2 regions of the Butyricicoccus sp. OF27-2pH9A genome follow, and region 2 is predicted to be linked to the other one. Evidence: riboswitches for the same ligand, from Rfam matches in the RefSeq annotation. Region 2 holds a riboswitch; the other holds the start of a gene.
The links. Region 2 has a riboswitch for thiamine pyrophosphate ahead of thiS (sulfur carrier protein ThiS). Riboswitches for the same ligand answer to the same signal wherever they lie in the genome.
Positions count from the first base shown of each region.

Region 1: another riboswitch for thiamine pyrophosphate. It lies ahead of PG722_RS01180 (TenA family protein); the one in region 2 lies ahead of thiS (sulfur carrier protein ThiS).

Region 1 covers NZ_JAQEXK010000001.1:244,821-248,232, forward strand. The annotation lists gene thiE (thiamine phosphate synthase) at 1-10, opposite strand, end outside; gene thiD (bifunctional hydroxymethylpyrimidine kinase/phosphomethylpyrimidine kinase) at 22-825, opposite strand; gene PG722_RS01180 (TenA family protein) at 822-1,496, opposite strand; TPP riboswitch at 1,721-1,820, opposite strand; gene PG722_RS01185 (transposon-transfer assisting family protein) at 2,028-2,228, opposite strand; gene PG722_RS01190 (LPD25 domain-containing protein) at 2,232-3,412, opposite strand, start outside.
Region 2 covers NZ_JAQEXK010000002.1:195,276-198,687, reverse strand. The annotation lists gene PG722_RS03005 (thiazole synthase) at 1-537, opposite strand, end outside; gene mscL (large conductance mechanosensitive channel protein MscL) at 617-1,030, shown strand; gene thiF (sulfur carrier protein ThiS adenylyltransferase ThiF) at 1,078-1,713, opposite strand; gene thiS (sulfur carrier protein ThiS) at 1,919-2,113, opposite strand; TPP riboswitch at 2,185-2,287, opposite strand; gene dinB (DNA polymerase IV) at 2,386-3,412, shown strand, end outside.

The DNA.
Region 1 (3,412 bases), on a different contig from region 2:
CAAAGTTCATTTTGCACCTGCCTATTCTTTAGATAAACCATGCTGATACAATTCGTAGAAATGGTGCGTCGGGCCACAGCCTTTTCCAATCGCAAGAGAGTGTTCGATTGCCATTGTGACATAAGCCTTTGCAGATTCGACTGCAAGCGGAACACTTTTTCCCTTTGCAAGCTGGGAAGCGATTGCAGAAGAAAAGGTACAGCCTGTCCCATGAGTATTTTTCGTATCAATGCGGGATGTTTCAAAATGGTAGAAATTTTCTCCATCAAATAGGACATCAACAGCATTTCCTATATGATGTCCACCCTTGACAACAATCGCCTTACAACCCATGGCATATATTTTTCTTGCGGCAGCCTCCATATCCGAAACTGTGGAAATCTGCATATCCGCTATTTTCTCTGCCTCTGGAATATTCGGAGTAAGTACATCGGCCAGTGGAATTACTGTGTCTATCAAGGTGGAAACCGCCGTAGGATTCATCAATGGGCAGCCATTTTTGGCATACATAACCGGGTCGATTACGACATTTTGGGGCTTATATTGTAATAGTTTCTTTGCCACCGCTTTCATACATTCTGGTGTAGAAAGCATACCGATTTTTACTGCGTCCACTTCAATATCTTCAAATACGGCGTCAATCTGTTTTTCAATCATATCCGGGGTAATATCTTGGATGTCGATAACACGGCTGGTGTTCTCTGCAACAACAGAAACAATAACACTCATTCCAAATACACCGTGAGCAGAAAAAGTTTTCAAATCAGCCTGAATACCTGCACCTCCGCTGCAATCTGATCCGGCAATGGACAATACTTTTTTCATTTTGCATTTTCCTCCATTCTCTCGTTCCGATAGGCCATCTTCCAAAAAGCAAGCTCTAACAAACTTGCTTTTTCAAAAATATCAGCCAGATACTTTTTATTTGCTACTGATAACCCGGCACATTTATGCTCTGCAAAAGCAGACCATTCTTTGCAGCTTTCTGCATATTGTTCATCCGCATAATCTTTGATAAAGTCCCAATATCTTGACTGTCTGCTTGTAGGAACAGCCGCCAATTTGCGGAATATATAGCTGTAACTTAGCATACAGGGAAGAACCGCCATTAAAATTTCTTCATTCTTTCCATGTGACGCAATCTCAAACATGAAATCAATGTAATTTTGATTTTCAGGCAAAGGGGCGATCAGTTCAATATCATCATCTGTTATGCAAAATTGCTTTAGATAATCCAGCCGCACTTCCGATTCCGTATCATTTACAAAGTTCAGCATGGAGTAGTAAAGCTGAATTTCTCTTAATGTAGCAGCATGAAAAATTGCCTTTCCGTATATGCGGGCATAGTTTTTCAGATAGATACTATCCTGAATCATATATCTCTTGAATTTTTCAAGAGGTAGCTTTCCAGTTTGCACTTCCTGCACAAATGGGGTAGCTGCACATTCTTCCCAAATGGGGATGTTGTGGGTTAAGATGTCTTTCATAAATGCCATGTTTGATCCTCCTAAGATAAAAAAATAGAGCCTCTAAAACAATTAGAAGCTCTTTCAGACGCAATACGAGCGTAAGAAATTGCTTCCCTACGCCGGTATTAGCCGACAGGTCCAGAGGTCAGGTCTTACCTTTTTCAACTTGTTCAGTTCCCTCGCAAACACATATCATATCTTATTCAATTAAAAAAGGACATTCCCAAAACAGAGAATGTCCAAAAAATACGAATCTGTATTCTTCAGCTCCCTGCGTTGGTATTAGCCAACAGGTTCAAAGGGTCAGGTTTTAACCTTCTCAACTACAAGGTAGTCCCCCTGCTTGAGTATTATTATAGTTAAGAAGTCCCCAAAAGTCAAGTCTACGCATTTAGGGCGGTAAAAGTCCACGGAAATCAAGGGTTTTTCCGCATGGTCGGCAGGCAGGTGGATAAAGTTATCCTGTTCCCCTCAAAACGGGGTTCTAAATGCGGAAAAATGGACAAAAAAGAAGCGCCGGACGCAGAGGCTTTGACACCTCCGCGCCCGGCGTTTTGCTTATTCGTCTGTGAAGTGGAACCGCTGCGCCGCAAAGTCGGCGTCACTCATGGTGTCCAACTTATCGGCGGTCTGGCAGACCAGCGCTGCCATTTCCTTGTCCATGTCCGGCAAAGCTGCCCGGAGATTTGCCGCCGTCCTGCGGCGGTCGGCGTTGTGGTACAGACAGATCAGGTTTTCTTCTTCCACGGTGAAATACATTCCTCATACCTCCATTTCTTTTGATTTTTCCCGCGCCGGGGGCTTCTTTTTCTGCTCCTCCTTGGCGGCGGCAAGCTGCGCCCGGATGGACGGCTTCTTTTGTTTCTGCGTTGTCTTTTGGGTCTGCTTGGGCTTTTTGGCCTCCGCCTTGGTTGCCTCGGCCACATCCAAAAGGGAAATCTGTTCCCCGGCTTTTGCCCTTGCTTCCAGTTCCTCCATAGACGGGGCGTTGTTCATCATGCCGTCGATCATGTTGTAGTTCTGCTCGGTGGACATTTCCGCCGTCTTGATATGGCTTTCTGGCTGGGCGGGGATGGCAAAGGCTCTTGTGCCGTTTGCCATAATAAGATACCTGCCGTCCTCCGACTGGTGGTGGAATCCATACCCGGCGGCCTCCATCTGTTCCCGGCTCCTGTCGGTCAGATAGAAACGGCCTCTCGGCGTCTGGATTTGTTCGCCGGTCATGCACTCGTCCGGCGTGAGCTGCTTTTCCAGCTGGGCGAAAAACTCCGGCACCTGCCGGTAGTCGGCCCCCTCGTCCACATAGTAGGCGGTCTGTTTTCCATCCTGCCGGAACACCACAATATCCCCCATCGAGAGGGAATGTCCCTTGTAATCGGAGGGATGTTCCATGTTGAAGCGGCGGTAAATCTCGTCCAGTGTGATGTCCTTGTCCAGCGGCGCGGAGTAGATAAGCTGGTAATTCTTCCTGTCCACCGAAAGCCCATCCGCCTGCAATTCCTCATAGGAACGATAGCGGAAGTCGCGCCCCTCCGGGCCGGGCGGCACTTGGTAGATGGAAAAGTTGGGCTGCGCCGGGGCCTCATAGTCAGAGGCAACATATTCCTCCACCGTCAGCCCGGCAGCGGCGGCCTCCTGTTCCAGCTCTGCCTCGATCTGTTTTTTGTAGTCCTGCAAGCTCTGGTCGAAGTCGGCAAGCTGCGGCGGCTCCGGCAAGTGGTACTGGCCCTGATTGAGAAGCGGGCGGCACTCTTTTACATAGTCCAAAACCGCGTTGAAATAAGCGGTCTGTTCCGGCGTCAGGGTTTCCCCGGATCGCAGGGGACGCCGGGCCTCCTGCTCCATAGTGGCCAGATTGCAATGCAGCTCCATATATGGGACGAACTCATGCAGCAGCATATCCCGCTGGGCCTTGTCCGCCTCCCATGCCTCCGGCCCCTCAT
Region 2 (3,412 bases):
AATGATCGGCAGGTCGATTTCGTCGATCAGGATTTTGATGAACTCGCGGGTAGCAAGACCCTTGTTCGTGCCGATGGGAGCCGCCAGCGGCATGATGGAGGCCGCGCCCGCGTTGACCAGATCACGCGCAACGTTCAGATCGGGATACATATACGGCATGACAACAAAGCCTTCGTTTGCGAGAATCTCGGTCGCGCGGATGGTCTCCTGATTGTCCGGCAGCAGGTACTTGCTGTCGCGCATGATTTCGATCTTGACGAAATCGCCGCAGCCACACGCACGCGACAGACGCGCAATGCGAACTGCCTCGTCGGCATTGCGGGCACCCGAGGTGTTCGGCAGCAGCGTTACGCCCTCCGGGATATAGTCGAGGATGTTAGCCGTACCGCCCTCATTTGCTCGGCGCAGCGCCAGCGTGATGATCTGTGCGCCTGCATTCTGCACAGCAGCGTTGATCAGGTCGAGCGAATACTTGCCGGAACCAAGGATAAAGCGGGACTGGAACTCGTGTCCGCCGATTACAAGTGTATCTTTCATGTGAAAAACTCCTTTTTTCTTGACCCATTTAAGGGAAACGTATAAACTGATAGCATAAATAAGAAGGGGGAACGTAAAAATGAAAAAGTTTATCGAAGAATTCAAAGCCTTCGCGCTGCGCGGCAACGTGATGGACATGGCAATCGGTGTTATCATCGGCGGTGCGTTCACCAGCATTGTGACTTCACTGACCGATAACCTCATTAACCCGATCCTCGGTGCGGCCGGGAGCACCGACCTGAGCGCGTTCGTGCTCAAGATTGGCGGCGTCGAGCTGAAGTACGGTGCGTTCATCACCTCGATCATCAACTTTTTGATCATGGCGTTCGTACTGTTCTGTCTGCTCAAGGCAGTCAATAAGCTGACCGCGCTCGGCAAAAAGCCGGAAGCACCCGCAGAGCCGACCACCAAGGTCTGCCCATTCTGCTGCAGCGAGATTCCGATCAAAGCTGTCAAGTGTGCACATTGCGGTTCCGATCAGCCGAAAGAATAATGGAGAGTGGAGAATGAAAGCTGCGGCTTCCGTTCTCCATTTTCTATTTACGGCTCCGTTTCGCCGATGAGCAGACGCAGCACCATGGTTCCCTCGTGTGCCGAGCAGACTGCTACGCGCGGCGCCATCAAGCCGAGACCGTCGGCTACATCGCTTGTACCGTCACCGCAGAGATACACATGGCCGAAGCGTTTTTCGGTCTTGATCAGGTTCGCTGAGCCGTAGCCTGCCATGCCGCTGCCCGATACGACCGGCTTTTCCGGCAGTCTGGTAAGCAGATTCTCGAGCAGCATGGCCTTCTGGTCCGGCTTGTCGAACGCCTCCACGACCACATCACAGCCGGAGAACAGCCGCTCCACGTTGGACGGAACGACCCGCTCGGTGTAAGTCTCGTAAGTGAGATAGGGATTGATGGCCTCAAGCTGCTCGACAAGTGCGAGCGTTTTCGGAATACCGAGGTCTTTCATCGTGTAATGCTGTCGGTTGAGGTTGGTGATGTCCACCACATCGAAATCCACGAGGATGAGATGACCGACACCCAGCCGCGCCAGAAAGATCGCAAGGTTGGAGCCAAGCCCGCCCAGACCCGCAATGCCGACACACGCCTTGTCCAGCTTAGCCTGAATATCCGCGCCGTGGCGTTCCACCAGTGCGTCATGCAGTTGTTCTTTGGTTAAAATCATGGGAATTCTCCTGTAATCACGCGCAGCGTGCATTTAATCGGAAATTGCATTGCAATTTCTATGAAAACCGGGAGCATGTATCTCGGTTTTCATACCAGTAAGAAATTTGTGTGCCGCTTGCGATGCGCAAATTTCTTTGGGCCATACTGCGTAAAACGCGGATATGTCCCCTCTCGATTGAAACTGTAGTTTCAACCGAAGAATATCAGCCGCCGCCCACAAAGCATACGACTTCCAGATGATCGGCATCGGTCAGCTGCTCTTCCGCGAACTGCGCACGCGGAATGATGGTGCCGTTCTTCTCGACAGCCACACGCTGCGGGTCGTGACCCAGCTCCTTCAGCAGCGCCAGAACCGTGCCCTCTGCGGGAACAGCGCGTTCGTTACCGTTTACTTTCATGCAAATATCCTCTTTTCCGCAAGAAAAATGCTCCGGTCTCACCATGCGGTAAAACCGGAGCATTAAAATTTCAAGTGTATGCGACAGCTTCCCTACGATGGTGCTAACCAACAGGTTCAAAAGGTTAGGCTCTCGCCCTCTCAGCCGCTCATCACGGCACCCTTGCTTGCAAATACAGTATGCACCTCATTCTCCCACTTGTCAAGCACATTTTTTTCGGATATAATGCAGTTATACGATGCAAACATTCGTTCGGGAGGAGATGATGACCGATGGACAGAACCATTCTGCACTGCGACTGCAACTCGTTTTTCGCAAGTGTGGAAACGCTGCTCGACCCGTCGCTTGCCGACGGACCAACCGCCGTCTGCGGTGATCCGGAGAGCCGCCACGGCATCATTCTCGCCAAGAACGAGAAGGCCAAAGCCTTCGGCGTACAGACCGCCGAGACCATCTGGCAGGCGAAACGAAAATGCCCGGATTTACGGCTGGTAGCACCGCATCGGAGCGAATATGTGAAGTTTTCGCGCAAATGCAACGAGTTGTACCTGCAGTACACCGATCTTGTCGATCCGTTCGGCATTGACGAATCCTTCCTTGATGTTACCGGCTCGATGCACCTGTTCGGCTCCGGCGAGCATATCGCGGACGAGCTGCGCCGCCGCATGCGCGAGGAGGTCGGACTGACCATCTCGGTCGGCGTGTCGTTCAACCGCGCGTTCGCCAAACTCGGCAGCGATTACAAAAAGCCGGATGGCACGACGGTCTTTTCGCGCGAAAATTTCAAGCAGCGCGTGTGGACCTTGCCCGCGAACACGCTCCTGTATGTCGGCAAACGCGCCAGCGACCGGCTGAACCGACTGGGCGTACGCACGATCGGCGAGCTTGCCGCCTGCGATCCGGCGTTTATCCACAGCATTCTGGGCAAAAACGGCGATCTTCTGCTGCGTTACGCCAGAGGCGAGGACGATGAGCCTGTGCGCTCATTTTACGCGGAACGAGAGGTCAAATCGGTCGGCAACAGCATGACGTTCTCGCACAATCTGCTCGGCGCGGACGAATGCCGCATGGGCATCACGGCGCTGTGCGACAATGTCGGCAGACGTTTGCGAAAGCGCGGCATGGTGTGCCAGACCGTGCAGCTCGGCATCCGCGACCCGGAATTTCACAACCGCTCGCGTCAAATAACGCTTGAGCGGCCTACCAATTCCACGCGTGCGCTCATCGACCTGTCCATGCAGCTGCTGCTCGGGCACTGGCCGATGGACAAGCCGGTGCGCCTGCTCTCGGTCACAGCAG